DNA from 2 places in the Pseudomonas sp. SMV7 genome. Region 1 is predicted to be linked to the other one. Evidence: predicted binding sites of a transcription regulator. Region 1 holds the regulator's gene; the other holds the start of a gene.
What was found. Region 1 encodes FliA, which starts transcription of late flagellar genes. Its sites were predicted from a motif close to CTAAAGTTTNNNNNNNNNNNGCCGNTAA; they were not measured.
Positions count from the first base shown of each region.

Region 2: a site for FliA is predicted at 4,684-4,711, ahead of ACLEJP_RS16635 (methyl-accepting chemotaxis protein). Genes of this name have one in related genera too.

Region 1 covers NZ_JBKGGT010000014.1:18,929-28,152, reverse strand. The annotation lists gene fliR (flagellar biosynthetic protein FliR) at 1-476, shown strand, start outside; gene flhB (flagellar biosynthesis protein FlhB) at 479-1,621, shown strand; gene flhA (flagellar biosynthesis protein FlhA) at 1,781-3,910, shown strand; gene flhF (flagellar biosynthesis protein FlhF) at 3,922-5,232, shown strand; gene fleN (flagellar synthesis regulator FleN) at 5,317-6,159, shown strand; gene fliA (RNA polymerase sigma factor FliA) at 6,156-6,896, shown strand; gene ACLEJP_RS17500 (chemotaxis response regulator CheY) at 7,015-7,389, shown strand; gene ACLEJP_RS17495 (protein phosphatase CheZ) at 7,409-8,197, shown strand; gene ACLEJP_RS17490 (chemotaxis protein CheA) at 8,210-9,224, shown strand, end outside.
Region 2 covers NZ_JBKGGT010000013.1:422-9,645, forward strand. The annotation lists gene rlmM (23S rRNA (cytidine(2498)-2'-O)-methyltransferase RlmM) at 1-729, opposite strand, end outside; gene acnA (aconitate hydratase AcnA) at 951-3,692, shown strand; gene ACLEJP_RS16630 (lysostaphin resistance A-like protein) at 3,766-4,542, shown strand; gene ACLEJP_RS16635 (methyl-accepting chemotaxis protein) at 4,741-6,306, shown strand; gene ACLEJP_RS16640 (pseudouridine synthase) at 6,387-7,271, opposite strand; gene ACLEJP_RS16645 (transcriptional regulator) at 7,323-7,631, opposite strand; gene ACLEJP_RS16650 (D-Ala-D-Ala carboxypeptidase family metallohydrolase) at 7,697-8,128, opposite strand; gene ACLEJP_RS16655 (glutaredoxin family protein) at 8,236-8,475, opposite strand; gene ACLEJP_RS16660 (ammonium transporter) at 8,550-9,224, opposite strand, start outside.

The DNA.
Region 1 (9,224 bases):
AGGTGGTGGCGGTGCAGATGGGCATGGCCTTCGCGTCGATGGTCGACCCGGCCAACGGCGTCAACGTCGCGGTCATCAGCCAGTTCATGACCATGCTGGTGAGCGTGCTTTTCCTGTTGATGAACGGCCACCTGGTGGTGTTCGAAGTGCTTACCGAAAGCTTCACCACCTTGCCGGTGGGCAGCGCGCTGGCGGTCAACCAGTTCTGGGAAATGGCCGGGCGCCTGGGGTGGGTGTTCGGCGCCGGGCTGCTGTTGATCCTGCCGGTGATCGCGGCGTTGCTGGTGGTGAACATCGCCTTTGGCGTGATGACCCGTGCGGCGCCGCAATTGAACATCTTTTCCATCGGTTTCCCGCTGACCCTGGTGCTTGGCATGGGCATTTTCTGGATCGGCCTGGCCGATATCCTGTCCCACTACCAGGCATTGGCCAGCGAAGCGCTGCAATGGCTGCGTGAACTGGCAAGGGCGCGCTGAACATGGCGGAAAGCGAGAGCGGTCAGGACAAGACAGAAGACCCCACCGACAAGCGCAAGCGCGATGCCCGCGAGAAAGGCGAAGTAGCGCGCTCCAAGGAACTGAACACGGTGGCGGTGACCCTGGCTGGCGCCGGTGGCCTGCTGGCATTCGGTGGCTACATGGCGGAAACGCTGCTGGCGATCATGCGCATGAACTTCAGCCTGAGCCGCGACGCCATCGTCGACGAGCGGGCCATGACCGCCCTGCTGCTGGCCTCGGGCAAGATGGCGCTGTGGGCGACGCAGCCGGTGCTGATCCTGCTGTTCGTGATCTCGTTCGTGGCGCCTATCGCCCTGAGCGGCTTCCTGTTTTCCGGCAGCCTGTTGCAACCCAAGTTCAGTCGCATGAACCCGCTGGCGGGGATCAAGCGGATGTTCTCGATGAATGCCTTGACCGAGCTGATCAAGGCGCTGGCCAAGTTCTTCGTGATCCTGGTGATTGCGGTGGTGGTGTTGATGAACGATCGCCAGGCTTTGCTGGCGATTGCCAACGAGCCGCTGGAGCAGGCGATCATCCACAGCCTGCAGGTGGTGGGCTGGAGCGCGTTGTGGATGGCGGCCGGGTTGCTGCTGATTGCTGCGGCGGACGTGCCGTACCAGCTGTGGCAGGCGCACAACAAGCTGAAGATGACCAAGCAGGAAGTCAAGGACGAGTACAAGGACAGCGAAGGCAAGCCCGAGGTCAAGCAGCGGATCCGCCAGCTGCAGCGGGAAGTTTCGCAGCGGCGGATGATGGCAGCGGTGCCGCAGGCCGACGTGATCATCACCAACCCGACGCACTATGCGGTGGCCTTGCAGTATGACCCGGAGAAGGGCGGGGCGGCGCCGTTGCTGCTGGCCAAGGGTACCGATTTCATTGCCTTGAAGATTCGCGAAATTGGCGTGGAGCACAAGGTTCAGATTCTTGAGTCGCCGGCTTTGGCGCGGGCGATCTATTACTCCACCGAGCTGGAGCAGGAAATTCCTGCCGGCTTGTACCTGGCGGTGGCGCAGGTACTGGCCTATGTGTTCCAGATTCGTCAGTACCGGGCTGGCAAGGGTAAGCGGCCAGAGCCGTTGAAGGAAGATCTGCCGATTCCACCGGACCTGCGGCGTGACAGCTGACAGGTGAGCATTTGGCGCCTGTGAGACCGAGCGCCGCCCGCGCGGCGCTCGGTCTCACTGCCGCTAATTCCCTAAATCCGGACAAAGTTGGAAAGCTTCTTGCAAAGCCACGCCCAGGCGCCCCCCGGGCGTCAAAGTTTTGCATCAAGAGGACTCGCGGTGGATCGCACTCAGTTAATCAGCAACGCCCGTCACAACCTGGCCGGCCTCGGTCGGGGCAACCTGGGTGTGCCGCTGTTGTTGCTGGTCATGTTGGCAATGATGATGTTGCCGATACCACCGTTCCTGCTCGACGTGTTCTTCACTTTCAACATCGCCCTGTCGATCGTGGTGCTGCTGGTGTGCGTATACGCCCTGCGCCCGCTCGATTTCGCCGCGTTTCCCACCATCCTGCTGGTGGCCACGCTGTTACGCCTGGCCCTGAACGTGGCCTCCACCCGGGTGGTAATGCTGCATGGCCAGGAAGGCCACGGCGCTGCCGGCAAGGTGATCCAGGCCTTCGGCGAGGTGGTGATCGGCGGTAACTACGTGGTCGGTGCCGTGGTGTTCGCCATCCTCATGATCATCAACTTCGTGGTGGTGACCAAGGGCGCCGGGCGAATCTCGGAAGTGAGCGCGCGGTTCACCCTGGATGCCATGCCCGGCAAGCAGATGGCGATCGACGCCGACCTCAACGCCGGCCTGATCGACCAGGCCCAGGCCAAGCACCGCCGTGCCGAAGTGGCGCAGGAAGCCGAGTTCTACGGTTCGATGGACGGTGCCAGCAAGTTCGTCCGCGGTGATGCCATCGCCGGCCTGCTGATCCTGTTCATCAACCTGATCGGCGGCATGCTGATCGGCATGCTGCAGCACGGCATGAGCTTCGGCGATGCCGGCAAGGTGTACGCCTTGCTGACCATCGGTGACGGTTTGGTGGCGCAGTTGCCTTCGCTGCTGTTGTCCACCGCCGCCGCGATCATGGTCACCCGCGCCTCGGGTTCCGAAGACATGGGCAAGCTGATCAACCGGCAGATGTTCGATTCGCCCAAGGCCCTGGCAGTGTCCGGCGCGCTGATGGTCGTCATGGGCCTGGTGCCGGGCATGCCGCATATCGCCTTCCTCAGCCTTGGCCTGCTGGCCGGCGGCGGCGCCTACCTGGTGTGGAAGAAGCAGCAGAAGGCCAAGCTCGAGGCGCAACGAGAGGCGCAGCGCCAGCAGGACCTGCTGCCTTCGCCGCAGCGCGCGCTGGAGACCAAGGAGCTGGGCTGGGACGACGTCACGCCCATCGACATGATCGGCCTGGAGGTCGGCTACCGGCTGATCCCGCTGGTCGACCGCAACCAGGGTGGCCAGTTGCTGGCGCGGATCAAGGGGGTGCGCAAGAAGCTCTCGCAAGACCTCGGCTTCCTCATGCCGACCGTGCACATCCGTGACAACCTCGACCTGCAGCCCAGCGCCTATCGCCTGACCCTGATGGGGGTGATCCTGGCCGAGGCGGAGATCTACCCGGACCGCGAACTGGCCATCAACCCGGGGCAGGTGTTCGGCACCCTCAACGGGATTGCCGCGCGCGACCCGGCGTTTGGCCTGGAAGCGGTGTGGATCGACGTCGGCCAGCGCGCCCAGGCGCAGTCGCTGGGCTACACCGTGGTCGACGCCAGTACCGTGGTGGCCACCCACCTCAACCAGATCCTGCAGAAGCACTGCCACGAACTGATCGGCCACGAAGAGGTCCAGCAATTGCTGCAGGTGCTGGCCAAGGCATCGCCTAAACTTGCAGAAGAGCTGGTGCCGGGTGTCATTTCCTTGTCGGGCCTGCTCAAGGTGCTGCAGGCGTTGTTGTCGGAGCAGGTGCCGGTGCGCGATATTCGCAGTATTGCCGAGGCGATCGCAAACAACGCCAGCAAGAGTCAAGATACCGCCGCGCTGGTGGCGGCAGTGCGCGTCGGATTGTGTCGCGCCATCGTGCAAAGCATTGTCGGCATTGAGTCGGAGCTGCCAGTGATTACCCTGGAGCCAAGGTTGGAACAGATCTTGCTCAATAGTCTGCAAAGGGCCGGGCAAGGTCAGGAAGACGGTGTTCTTCTGGAGCCGAGCATGGCCGAGAAGCTGCAGCGTTCGTTGATCGAAGCGGCCCAGCGCCAGGAAATGCAGGGCCAGCCGGCCATCCTCCTGGTCGCCGGCCCGATCCGCGCCATGCTGTCGCGTTTCGGTCGCCTGGCCGTACCGAATTTGCATGTGTTGGCGTATCAGGAAATACCGGACAACAAGCAAGTCACCATCGTTGCCACCGTGGGCCCTAACGGCTGAGGTAGTGGATAATGCAAGTTAAGCGATTTTTCGCCGCCGATATGCGTCAGGCCATGAAGCTGGTCCGCGATGAGCTGGGCGCTGACGCCGCCATCATTGGCAACCGCCGCATCGCCGGGGGTGTCGAGCTGACGGCTGCGCTGGACTACAAGCTGTCCGCCCTGGCCCCGCGTGTGCCGAATGCCGAGCTGGAAGAAGAGCTGCGCAAGACCCATACGCGCATCGCCACGGCCCGCGCCGAACTCGACCCGCGCCCGGACAGCAGCGACAACAACCGCCAATTGTTCGCCGGGCAGTCGCTGACTGCTGCCGAACCGTTGATCGAACCGCACGTCGACGCCCCCGAGCCCGCTGCTGCAGCCCCGGCTGCGGCGCCGGTCGATGCGCGCCTGGTCGATGCCATGCGCTCCGAGTTGTCCGGCCTGCGCGAGCTGCTGGAAGTGCAGCTCGGCTCGTTGGCCTGGAACCAGCTGCAGGGCAGCAAGCCGCAGCAGGCCACCGTCTGGCGCCGCCTGCAGCGCATCGGCCTGTCCGGCCCGATCGCCCGCGAACTGCTGGAGCTGACCGCTGGTATCGATGAGCCACGCCAGGCCTGGCGCATGCTGCTGGCACACCTGGCGCGCATGATCGAAATCCCCGAGATCGAGCCGATCGAAGAGGGCGGGGTGATCGCCATGGTCGGCCCGGCCGGCATGGGCAAGACCACCACCCTGGCCAAGCTGGCCGCCCGTTACGTGCTCAAGTACGGCGCGCAGAACCTGGCCTTGGTGAGCATGGACAGCTTCCGCATCGGTGCGCAGGAGCAGCTCAAGACGCTGGGCCGCATCCTCAACGTGCCGGTGACCTACGTTGACCCGGGCCAGTCGCTGGCTGCGGCGCTGGAGCCGCTGCTGCGCAAGCGCGTGGTGCTGATCGATACCGCCGGCCTGCAGGCCAGCGACCCGGCCCTGCGCATGCAACTGGAAACCCTGGCCGGGCGCGGTATCGCCGCGAAGAACTACCTGGTCCTGGCCACCACCAGCCAGAAGCAGGTGCTGACCGCCGCCTACCACAGCTACAAGCGCTGCGGCCTGGCCGGCTGCATCCTGACCAAACTCGATGAAACGGCAAGCCTTGGTGACGTCTTGAGCCTTGCCATCAGTCATGAACTGCCAGTGGCCTACCTGACCGATGGGCCGCGCATTCCTGACGACCTGCACCTGCCGCGCGGGCACCAGTTGGTCAGTCGCGCGGTCAATGTGCAGCAGCAGGACGAGCCCAGCGAAGAGGCGATGGCCGAAATGTTCGCTGATCTCTATCACAACCCACGGCGAGCGGGTTGATGATGAAGCGTGTGCAAGGTAGCTATGCCAAGGGGTACGCAGAATTGCCCCACGTGTGGCCTGGGTCCCAGCGAGACAAGGTATATAACAGACATGGGTAGCATGCATCCCGTACAGGTGATCGCCGTGACCGGTGGCAAAGGTGGCGTCGGCAAGACTAACGTTTCAGTGAACCTGTCCCTGGCGCTGGCCGAGCTTGGCCGCAGGGTCATGCTGCTTGACGCCGACCTGGGCCTGGCCAACGTCGACGTGCTGCTTGGCCTCACCCCCAAGCGGACCCTGGCCGATGTCATCGAAGGGCGCTGCGAGCTGCGCGACGTGATGCTGCAGGGCCCTGGCGGCGTGCGCATCGTGCCGGCAGCCTCGGGCACGCAGAGCATGGTGCACCTGGCGCCGGCCCAGCATGCCGGGTTGATTCAGGCCTTCAGCGAAATTGGCGACAACCTCGACGTGCTGGTCATCGACACCGCTGCCGGTATCGGTGACTCGGTAGTCAGCTTCGTCCGCGCCGCCCAGGAAGTGCTGCTGGTGGTCTGCGACGAACCCACCTCCATCACCGATGCCTACGCCCTGATCAAGCTGCTCAACCGCGACTACGGCATGAACCGCTTCCGGGTGCTGGCAAACATGGCGCAGAGCCCGCAGGAAGGGCGCAACCTGTTCGCCAAGCTGACCAAGGTCACCGACCGCTTCCTCGATGTCGCCCTGCAGTACGTGGGCGCCGTGCCGTATGACGAATGCGTGCGCAAGGCCGTGCAGAAGCAGCGCGCCGTCTACGAAGCCTTCCCTCGCTCCAAGTGCGCTCTGGCATTCAAGGCGATTGCGCAGAAGGTTGACAGCTGGCCGCTGCCGGCCAACCCGCGCGGTCACCTGGAATTCTTTGTCGAGCGCCTGGTACAGCCCACCAGCGCGGGACCCGTGTTATGAATGCGAGTGGTTTCAAGATGTACAGCCGAGCATCGAAAGACGCCCAGTACGAGCTGATCGAACGCTACGCCCCGCTGGTCAAGCGCATCGCCTACCACCTGTTGGCGCGTTTGCCGGCCAATGTGCAGGTCGAGGACCTGATCCAGGCTGGCATGATCGGCCTGCTCGAAGTGGCCAACAAGTACGACGCCAGCAAGGGCGCCAGCTTCGAGACCTACGCCGGCATCCGTATTCGCGGGGCCATGCTCGACGAGGTGCGCAAGGGTGACTGGGCACCGCGTTCGGTGCACCGCAACACGCGCATGGTCAGCGACGCGATGCGTGCCGTGGAGGCCAGAACCGGGCGTGACGCTAAAGATCATGAAGTTGCTGCCGAACTCCAGTTGAGTCTCGATGATTACTACGGGATCTTGAACGACACCTTGGGCAGCCGCCTGTTCAGCTTTGACGACCTGTTGCAGGACGGCGAGCACGAAGGGCTGCATGAAGATGGCGCCAGTGGCCATGTCGAGCCTGCGCGTGGCCTGGAGGACGAGCGCTTCCAGGCTGCCCTGACCGAGGCCATCGCCAACCTGCCGGAGCGTGAGCGCCTGGTGCTGGCGCTGTACTACGACGAAGAGCTGAACCTCAAGGAAATCGGTGAGGTACTTGGGGTCAGCGAGTCGCGGGTCAGCCAGTTGCACAGCCAGTGTGCCGCGCGCCTGCGCAGCCGCCTGGGGGAATGGCGGGCGCGTTGAACCCGGTGTCGTTGCAGTCGTTTTCCACGTGCGTTTTCCATGTTGCACCGATTTGATTGAATGCGCGCTCGCAGCCGGGCGCGTTTGAGACTGCTTGGAGGTCTACTTGAACAAAGACATGAAAATCCTCATCGTTGACGATTTTTCGACGATGCGGCGGATCATCAAGAACCTGTTGCGTGATCTGGGCTTCACCAACACCGAAGAAGCCGATGACGGCACCACGGCGCTGCCGATGCTGGAAAACGGCCATTACGACTTCCTGGTAACCGACTGGAACATGCCCGGCATGTCCGGCATCGACCTGCTGCGTAAAGTCCGTGCCAGCGACAAGCTGAAAGCCATGCCGGTACTGATGGTGACCGCCGAGGCCAAGCGCGACCAGATCATTGAAGCGGCCCAGGCCGGCGTCAATGGCTATGTGGTCAAGCCGTTCACCGCCCAGGTTCTCAAAGAAAAGATCGAGAAGATCTTCGAACGCGTCAACGGCTGAGTCACGTCAGGGGGGCGCCATGGATTCATCACAAACGTCTTTGGGCGAGTTCGAATCGACCCTGAAGAAGCATGCCCAGGAATTGGTCGCGAGCCTCGAGCACGGCCGTTTCGGCGAGGCGGTACAGCTGATCCACGAACTGAACCAGACCCGCGACCGCGGCCTGTACCAGGAAGTCGGCAAGCTGACCCGCGAGCTGCACAGCGCCATCGTCAGTTTCCAGATCGACCCGACCATGCCGCAGGCCGAGGAGGTGTCGCAGATAACCGACGCCACCGAGCGCCTGTCCTATGTGGTCAGGCTGACCGAGGGCGCGGCCAACCGCACCATGGACCTGGTCGAGGAAAGCACCCCTGTGCTCAACGACCTGGCCAGCGAGGCCAGCGCCCTGAGCAGCGACTGGCAACGCTTCATGCGTCGCGAGGTCGCTGCGCCGGAGTTCCGTGACCTGGTGAAACGCGTTGACAGTTTCCTGACGCACAGCGCCGAAGGTAACCGCAAGGTCGCCGGCCACCTCAACGACATTCTGCTGGCCCAGGACTATCAGGACCTGACCGGCCAGGTGATCAAGCGCGTCACCGCGCTGGTGACCGAGGTGGAAAGCAACCTGCTGAAACTGGTGCTGATGGCCAGCCAGGTCGACCGCTTTGCCGGCATCCAGCATGACCACGATCAGCTGCGCGCAGAAAAAGATCGAGAAAAACATCCGACTCGGGGTGAAGGTCCGCAGATTCATGCCGATAAGCGTGAAGACGTCGTGTCCGGTCAGGACGATGTCGATGATCTGCTGTCCAGCCTGGGTTTTTAAGGAGCACCTTTGATGAGCTTCGGCGCCGATGAAGAAATCCTCCAGGATTTCCTGGTAGAAGCCGGCGAAATTCTTGAGCAACTGTCCGAGCAACTGGTCGAGCTGGAAAGCCGACCCGACGATGCCGACCTGCTCAATGCGATCTTTCGCGGTTTCCACACTGTAAAAGGGGGCGCCGGCTTCCTCCAGCTGAACGAGCTGGTGGAGTGCTGCCATATCGCCGAGAACGTCTTCGATATCCTGCGCAAGGGTGAGCGCCGGGTCGATGCGGAACTGATGGACGTGGTGCTCGAGGCACTGGACACGGTCAACAGCATGTTTGGCCAGGTGCGCGAGCGCAGCGAAGTGACCCCGGCCACCCCCGAGCTGCTGGCGGCTTTGTCGCGTCTGGCCGAGCCGGGCGCTGCGCAAGAAGCCCAAGCGCCTGCCGCTGCCGCGCCGGAGCCGGTTGTCGAAGTTGCCGCCGGGGAGCCGGACATCACCGACAGCGAGTTTGAGCAGTTGCTCGACTCGCTCGATGCGGTCAAGGCCCAGGCAGCGGCCGACGACCAGCTGCACGGCGAGACCGTCAGCGCTGGCAGCACTGAAGGTGACGAAATCACCGATGCCGAGTTCGAATCGCTGCTCGACCAGTTGCACGGCAAAGGCCAGTTCAGTGCCGAGCTTGCCGCGCCAGCGGTTGCCAGCGCGCCGGAAGCGGCCAGCGACGAAATTACCGACGCCGAATTCGAATCGCTGCTCGACCAGTTGCATGGCAAGGGCACGTTCCAGGCCGATGCCTTGCCTGCGGCCAAGGCATCGGCGCCTGCCGCTGCCGAGCCCGCTGCCGGTGGCGACGAAATCAGCGAGCACGAGTTCGAGGCGCTGCTGGACCAGTTGCACGGCAAGGGCAAGTTCAACGGCGAAGTGGCCGCTGCCGAAGCCCCTGTCGCAGCCAAGGTGCAGGCGCCGGTTGCGCCCAAGGCCGACAGCCAGCCAGTAGCCAAACCTGCTGCAGCTGCCGCGCCTGCGCCGGCACCTGCCAGCA
Region 2 (9,224 bases), on a different contig from region 1:
CAGGCTTTCCGCCATCGGCCCATTGTCGATGGCCGTCACCAGCATGCCCCGACGCACCAGCTGGTAGGTCCAGCCTCCCGGCGAGGCCCCCAGGTCGACACCGGTCATGTCATCGCCCAGGCGCTGCGCCCATTGTTCACGAGGAATGAACTGGTGCCAGGCCTCTTCCAGCTTGAGAGTCGAACGGCTGGGCGCCTCGCGGGGAAATTTCAGGCGCGGGATGCCCATCGGCCACAGCGCGCTGTTGTTGCCCGGGGCGACGCCGGCGAACACACGGCGGCCGCTGAGGAAGGTAAGCAGCAGGCGTGGACGGCTGGCGTCGTCTACCAGGCGACCAGCCTTTTCCAGGGCCTTGCGCAGCGGCACCTCGAATTTGCGGCAGAAGGTAGACAATTCCTTGCCTTCGTTGCTGTCCAGCACTTCCAGCCACAGGCTGCCGAACACCGGAAAACCGGCCAGGTGCGCCTGCAGCACACTGATACGGTCGCTTTCCGGCAGTTCGACATAACCGCCACGGGCCCATTGCCGAGGGAAAATCAGCTGGTTGAAGCGCAGTTCCCCCATCAGACGCTCGGCACCGCCCTCCTCGCTGCAGACAAACTCGGCGCTGGCACTGTGCGGCTTGCCCTTGGCATAACCGGCGATGCCCAGGCGCGCGGCATGTTCGCTGATTTCGGCGCAGACCTCGCCCTCGAAACCGGGCCGGCAATGCATGAACAGGGTATTCATTTCTCACTCCACTACGGCGGGCGCACCACAGGCGCCGGCAGGGCGGCGATGATAAAGGAAGATTGGAACCCGCGACACGCCCCGCCGGTCCAGAAAAGGGTCAGGTGGCGCAAAGCGGTCTAACCTGACCTTTCAGCCAGGTCCGCAGCGTGCGGGCCGATACAGAGCGGTGCCCGGCAGGCCTGAGCCATTGCCGGCCACCGGCGCAGAAGGAGTTGGCAATGCCCTCGCTCGATAGCCTGAACACCCTCAAGTCCCTCACGGTGGGTGACCAGACCTACCACTACTTCAGCCTCCCCGAAGCTGCCCGACAGCTGGGCGACCTGCAGCGCCTGCCGATGTCGCTGAAGGTACTGCTGGAAAACCTGCTGCGCTGGGAGGACGGCAAGACGGTCACCGGCGACGACCTGCGTGCCCTTGCCCAATGGCTGGGCGAGCGGCGCTCCGACCGCGAGATCCAGTACCGCCCGGCGCGGGTACTGATGCAGGACTTCACCGGCGTGCCGGCCGTGGTCGACCTGGCCGCCATGCGCGCCGCCATGGCCAAGGCCGGTGGCGACCCGCAGCGAATCAACCCGCTGTCCCCGGTGGACCTGGTGATCGACCACTCGGTGATGGTCGACCGCTACGGCACGCCACAGGCCTTCAGCGAGAACGTCGACATCGAGATGCAGCGCAACGGTGAACGCTATGCGTTCCTGCGCTGGGGCCAGAGCGCCTTCGACAACTTCCGCGTGGTACCACCAGGCACCGGGATCTGCCACCAGGTCAACCTGGAATACCTGGGCCGCACCGTCTGGACCCGTGAGGCCGACGGCCGCACCTACGCTTTCCCGGACACCTTGGTCGGCACCGATTCACACACCACCATGATCAATGGCCTGGGCGTGCTCGGCTGGGGCGTGGGCGGCATCGAAGCGGAGGCGGCCATGCTCGGCCAGCCGGTGTCGATGCTGATCCCGGAAGTGATCGGCTTCAAGCTGACCGGCAAGCTGCGCGAAGGCATCACCGCCACCGACCTGGTGCTGACGGTGACGCAGATGCTGCGCAAGAAGGGCGTGGTCGGCAAGTTCGTCGAGTTCTATGGCGATGGCCTGGCCGAGTTGCCCTTGGCCGACCGCGCGACCATCGCCAACATGGCCCCGGAATACGGTGCCACCTGCGGCTTCTTCCCGGTCGACCAGGTAACCCTGGACTACCTGCGCCTGTCCGGCCGCCCCGAGGCGACCGTGCAACTGGTCGAGCACTATTGCAAAGCCCAGGGCTTGTGGCGGCTGCCAGGGCAGGAGCCGCTGTTCAGCGACAGCCTGGCGCTGGACATGCACGAGGTGGAGGCCAGCCTGGCCGGGCCCAAGCGGCCGCAGGACCGAGTGGCCTTGGGCCAGGTGCGCCAGGCCTTCGACCACTTTATCGAACTGCAACCCAAACCCCTGGCCAAGGAAGTCGGCCGCCTGGAAAGCGAGGGTGGCGGCGGCGTGGCGGTGGGCAACGCCGACCAGGCCGGGGAAATCGACTACAGTCACCAAGGCCAGACCCATACCCTGCGCGATGGCGCGGTGGTGATCGCTGCGATCACCTCCTGCACCAACACCTCCAACCCCAGCGTGATGATGGCCGCCGGGCTGGTGGCAAAAAAGGCCCTGGAAAAAGGCCTGCAACGCAAACCCTGGGTCAAGAGTTCGCTGGCGCCGGGTTCCAAGGTCGTCACCGACTATTTCAAGGCCGCCGGGCTCGACACCTACCTCGACCAACTGGGGTTCGACCTGGTCGGCTATGGCTGCACCACCTGCATCGGCAACTCCGGCCCGCTGGATGAGGCGATCGAAAAGGCCATTGGCAGCGCCGACCTCACCGTAGCCTCGGTATTGTCGGGCAACCGCAACTTCGAAGGCCGCGTGCACCCGCTGGTGAAGACCAACTGGCTGGCCTCGCCGCCGCTGGTGGTAGCCTATGCCCTGGCCGGCACCGTGCGCCTGGACCTGACCAGCGACCCGCTGGGCATCGGCAAGGACGGCCAGCCGGTATACCTGCGCGACATCTGGCCCAGCCAACAGGAAATTGCCGCGGCCGTGGCCAAGGTCGATACGGCGATGTTCCACAAGGAATACGCCGAAGTGTTCGCCGGCGATGCGCAGTGGCAGGCAATCGAAGTACCCCAGGCGGCCACCTATGTGTGGCAGGCCGATTCCACCTATATCCAGCACCCGCCTTTCTTCGACGGCATCGGCGGGCCACCGCCGCAGGTCACGGATATCCGCAACGCACGAATACTGGCGTTGCTGGGCGACTCGGTGACCACCGACCACATTTCCCCGGCCGGCAACATCAAGACCGACAGCCCGGCCGGGCGCTACCTGCGGGAACAGGGCGTGGAACCACGCGATTTCAACTCCTACGGCTCGCGGCGTGGCAACCATGAAGTGATGATGCGTGGCACCTTCGCCAACATCCGTATCCGCAACGAAATGCTGCCGGGCGAAGAAGGTGGCAACACCCTGCACGTGCCCAGTGGCGAGAAACTGTCGATCTACGATGCCGCCATGCGCTACCAGCAAGCAGGCACTGCGCTGGTAGTGATTGCCGGGCAGGAATACGGCACCGGTTCCAGTCGCGACTGGGCGGCCAAGGGCACCAACCTGCTGGGCGTCAAGGCGGTGCTGGCAGAAAGCTTCGAACGCATTCACCGTTCCAACCTGGTGGGCATGGGCGTGCTGCCGCTGCAGTTCAAGGCCGGGCACAACCGCAAGCAACTGGGGCTGACCGGCAAGGAACAGATCGATGTCCTGGGCCTGACCGGTGCAGAGCTCCACCCAGGCATGAGCCTGCCCCTGCGCATCACCCGCGAGGATGGGCAGCAGGAGCAGATCGAGGTGCTGTGCCGGATCGATACCCTGAACGAGGTGGAGTACTTCAAGGCAGGGGGAATCCTGCATTATGTGTTGCGTCAGTTGATCGCCAGCTGAACCGGGTATGCTTGGGCCGCTCCGACAGGCGACGGGTAGCGGCCCGTTTCCATTGACCCGAGAAGGACCACCCGTGCCTCGCCTCCACCTGATCGCGCTCCTGTTTCTGGCCCTCGGTTATACCCTGGCCCTGAGCCACGGCAACCTTGGCATCGCCACCCTGCCCAGCTTCCTCGCCCTGCTTGCCAGCGCCCTGCTTGCTCGTTGCCCGCAGCGCTGGCTACAAACCCTGGGCCATACGGTGTTCATCCTGCTGGCGATCGCCCTGGCACTGCACTGGCTGCCCGGCTTCAACGCAGCCAAGGTCATCGACAGCGCCACCTTCAGCCCCGGCGCCCAGCCCTTCACGATGTACCTGAACCTGGACAAACCGCTGATTGGCGCCTGGCTGCTGCTGGCCTGTCCTTGGCTGATGTTGTGGCGCAGCCAGGGCCTGCCGGCCAGTCTGCTATACGCCCTGCCCCTGACCTTGCTCGCCTGCCTGGGGGGCGCCTGGTCCCTGGGCATGGTCGCATGGGCGCCGAAATGGCCCGAACAGGCGTGGCTGTGGCTGCTGAACAACCTGTTGTTGGTCAGCCTGACCGAAGAGCTGCTGTTTCGCGGTTATCTGCAAGGCAGCCTGCAGCGCTTGCTGCGCCATCAGGGGCTGGCGTTGTTCGCCGCCGCCATGCTGTTCGGCCTGGCCCACCTGGGGGCTGGCTGGCAGTGGGTATACCTGGCCACCCTCGCTGGCGTGGGCTACGGCCTGGCGTACCGCTGGGGCGGCGTGGTGGCTGCCGTGCTCTGCCATTTCGGCCTGAACCTGGTGCATTTCTCGCTGTTCAGCTACCCGATGCTGGCTCTTGGCTAGCTATTCGGTCATCATTTGGCTTCTACGTCATTAATCCGCAGTAAAAACGTAATAATGACGCAAACAAGCTTGAACGTGCCCGGCGACTAACCCAGATTGCATAATGGCCCATTGCCATGGATCAAGCCTTGCAAATATTCACTCAATAAAACCAGGGCCTTGCCGATAGCTTTGGAAAGCCCTGCGGACTATCAACCCATGCGTAACAACCAGCCGATTACCCAGAGAGAAAGGACTTTCCCTGCCCAGCAGCGGTTGATCTCCACCACCAATGCCAAAGGGGTGATCACTTACTGCAACGATGCTTTCATCGAGATAAGTGGTTTCACCCGCGAAGAACTGACCGGTGCGCCGCATAACCTGGTGCGCCACCCGGACGTGCCGCCAGCCGTGTTCGCGCACATGTGGCAAACCCTCAAGCAGGGCCAGCCGTGGATGGGTATCGTCAAGAACCGGTGCAAGTCCGGCGACCACTACTGGGTCAACGCCTACGTCACGCCGATCTTCGACAATAACCAGGTAGTTGGCTTCGAATCGGTGCGGGTCAAACCCACTGCCGAACAGATTCGTCGCGCCGAGGCGCTCTACCAGCGCATCAACCAGGGCAAGCCGCCCGTACCACGCCGCGACAAGTGGCTACCGGTGCTGCAGGACTGGCTGCCGTTCATCCTCATCAGCCAGGTGGGTTTCCTGATCGGCAACTGGCTCGGCCATTCCTGGGGCTTCGCCCTGGCCGCCGGGCTTTCCGTACCCCTGGGCCTGCTCGGCCTGGGCTGGCAGCAGCGCGGCCTCAAGCGCCTGCTGCGCCTGGCCGAGCAGACCACCTCCGACCCGCTGATCGCACAAATGTACACCGACAGCCGCGGGGTACAGGCACGCCTGGAAATGGCCATGCTGAGCCAGGACGCACGCATGAAAACCTGCCTGACCCGCCTGCAGGACAGCGCCGAACACCTCAGCGAACAGGCGCGCCAGTCCGACGCCCTGGCGCACAAGAGTTCTTCGGGGCTGGAACGCCAGCGCGTGGAAACCGAGCAAGTTGCTGCCGCAGTCAACCAGATGGCCGCCACCACCCAGGAAGTGGCCAACCACGTGCAGCGCACCGCCGATGCCACCCAGGAAGCCAACCGCCTGACCAGCCAGGGCCGGCAGATCGCCGGGGAAACCCGCGAAGCCATCGAGCGCCTGTCGGCTGCGGTCGGCGAAACTGGCCAGACGGTCACCCAGCTGGCCAAGGACAGTGACGAGATTGGTGGCGTGGTCGATGTGATCAAGGGCATCGCCGATCAGACCAACCTGTTGGCATTGAACGCAGCCATCGAAGCGGCGCGTGCAGGTGAAATGGGCCGTGGCTTTGCCGTGGTGGCCGACGAAGTGCGCCAGCTGGCACAGCGCACCGCCGAGTCCACCGGGCAGATTCACGGGCTTATTGCCAAGCTGCAACAGACTGCCAGCAATGCCGTCCTGACCATGGAAACCGGCCACCGCCAGGCGCAGGAAGGCGTCGACCGCGTGATGCAGGCCGACGAGGCACTGGTCGGGATCAGCGAAGCGGTGGCCAATATCACCGACATGGCGACCCAGATCGCCGCCGCGACAGAAGAGCAGACGGCGGTAGCCGACGAAATCAGCCGCAACATCAGCACCATTGCCGAGCTTGCCGACCAGACTGCCGAACAGGCTCAGCATTCGGCGCTGCTCAGCGAAGAGCTGACCAGCACAGCGGGTACCCAGTACTCACTGGTGGAGCGTTTCAACCGCTAAGGCGGTTTCCAGGGGTACTGCGTCGGCTTGTAGGAACGGCTTCAGCCGCGATCAGCGGCACAGCCGGCGCAGTCACCAGATTACCAATCCAGGCGCAAGCGGCTCTCGAAATAGCGCGCTTCGCCACTCAGTGGGTCCTCGAAACGCAAGCTTTGCGCCAGCAGTTTCAACGGCCGCTGGTAGTCATCCTCTTCATTGAGCAACTGCGGATAGAACGGATCATTGCTGATCCCCGCACCCAATGCCGCCATGTGCACACGCAACTGGTGGGTCTTGCCGGTGACCGGTGACAACCCATAGCGCCACAGGTCGCCATGCTTCTCCAGCACTTCGGCCCAGGTTTCACTGTTGGCCTCCCCTTCCACTTCGTGCATGCGGAAAAACGGCTCGCCATGCACCAGGCGGCTTTTATGCACCAGCGGAAAATCGTGTTGCGGCATGGCTGCGGCAATCGCCTGGTAGCGCTTTTCGATGCGCCGCTCGGGGAATAGCCGCTGATAGGCACTGCGACTTTGCGGATTGGCAGAAAACAGCACCAGCCCGGCTGTATGCCGATCGATACGGTGCAACGGCACCAGGTGCGGGTTGCCGAGGCGGTGGATCAGGCGGCGCAGCAGGGTCTGCTCGACGTATTCTCCGGTCGGCGTCACCGGCAGGAAATGCGGCTTGTCCGCCACCACCAGGTGCTCATCCACGTGCAACACCGCCTCAAGCACCGGAATCGGCCGCTCGTTCGGCACTTCCCGGAAGTAATGCAAACGCATGCCCCGTTTGTACGGCAGCTCGGCCGCGACAACGCGCCCCTCGGCATCCAGCACCCGCCCGCGGGCAAAGCGATCAAGCCATTGAGCCCGGTCGATGGCCTTGAAATGGTCACACAGGCAATCGAGTACCGTCGCCCAGTTTCCGGGTGGCAGGCACACCGTGCTGGCTTGCTGGCGGGCGGGGTCGAAAGGCGTGCTCATGGCGGGGCTCGAAACATTCACGGTCGCGCATTATCGCCCAAGCCCACGCCCTCAACCAGCCTTGGCCATCGCCTCGCTACGGTCCTTCAGCCAACGCAGTACCTGCACCGGCTCCCAGCGGCCGGGGTCATACAGGGCATACAGCAACCCCTGGTAACCCACCACATCCAGCCCGCGGTGATAGCCGGCACGCTGAAACAAGGCTTCAATTTCTGCAAAGCAGGTATTGAAATGGACCTTGCCGAACGGTGTACGGTCGTCGGTGACCAGGCCTTCGAGGCGCAGTTCCAGAACGGCGTCCGCCACCCGTTCGACGGGCATGCGGTTGACGCTGTACTTGAGTTGCTCGACATTGAGCATGGCTTCACCTCGATACTGTATTTATATACAGCATACGAACATCCCCTTGCCTTCGTCAATGCGCTTCATTGCAGCCCCTCCTCGTAGCCGCTACCTCTGCGAATCGTCAGCACCTGTCGTCTTGGCGTGCCCGGCGTCACCGACAGATGTACCCATTGGTCGAACTCGAGGATCAGCTGGTCGAAGGGAATGGCGCTTTCGCTGATGCGGCGCACGACTTCGCGCGGGCTTGCTTCGACCACCGTAAAGTCGGCGGCCAGCCCTTGCAGATGCTGGCTTGACGGCGCCCCGCCAATGCGGCTGTTGACTGCCGGGCTGCGATAGCCACTGCTGATGATGACCGGCGCGCCGAACAGCGCGCGAACCTGCTCCAGGACATTGCACAACAGTTGCAGGTTGGCACGCGCCTCGGCTGGCGGGTCGTTGTCGAGCCCTTCCCTGGCGGCGAGCTGCGAAAAGGTCATTTCAGCAAGGGTGAAATGGGGGGAAATGAGCATGTTGGAGTCCTGATGATCGGTAGAAAAGGCCGGCCTCAGCATGCCGGCAGAAGATCATCACGACGCAGCGCGCCACATGGAGCAGGGATGCGCCTCCCCTGGTGCCGTCATTGCGCGAGAAACGCCACGACCTGCTCGGCATCGAACGGCCAATGCAGCTCGGCGCCGTTGTCGCAGCGCCGCAGCACTGGAATGATCAGGCCGTAACGCTCGAACATGGCCTCGTTTTCGGCAATATCGACCAGTTCCACCAGCAGGCCGTGATCGACGAAGGGCATCAGCACGGCCTCGGCCACTTCGCACAGGTGGCAGCCGAGGGTGCCGAACAGTTGGCATTCAGGCAGCATGGGGCAGGTTCCGGTTTTGGCATGGAGGGAAGCCTATTCTAGGCCGCTCCTGCCCCATGCGCACCTGAGCAGGTTCAATCCTGACTGGTCGCGCCGATACGGTGCAACGACAGGTCGGCCCCCTGGAACTCCTGCTCATGGCTCAAGCGCAGGCCATGCAACGCGCGGATCGCACCGTACACGGCAAAGCCACCGGCCAGCGCCACCAATACGCCCAGCAGGCTGCCCAGCAACTGGCTGACCAGGCTGACACCGCCCATGCCGCCCAGGGCCGCCTGGCCGAACACACCACAGGCAATGCCGCCCCACACACCACACAGGCCATGCAATGGCCACACGCCCAGGACATCGTCGATCTTCCAGCGGTTCTGTGCCGCGGTGAAGGTCCAGACGAACAGCCCGCCCGCGACCAGCCCGGTGACCAGCGCGCCGATCGGGTGCATCAGGTCGGAACCTGCACACACCGCCACCAGCCCGGCCAGCGGCCCGTTATGCAGGAAGCCCGGGTCGTTACGCCCGGCCAGCAAGGCCGACAGGGTGCCACCGACCATGGCCATCAACGAGTTGATCGCCACCAGGCCACTGATCCCCTGCAGGGTCTGCGCACTCATGACGTTGAAACCGAACCAGCCAATGATCAGGATCCACGACCCCAGCGCCAGGAAGGGAATGCTTGACGGCGCAAACGCCACCAACCGGCCATCGCGATAGCGCCCGCGTCGCGCGCCCAGCAGCAGCACCGCCGCCAA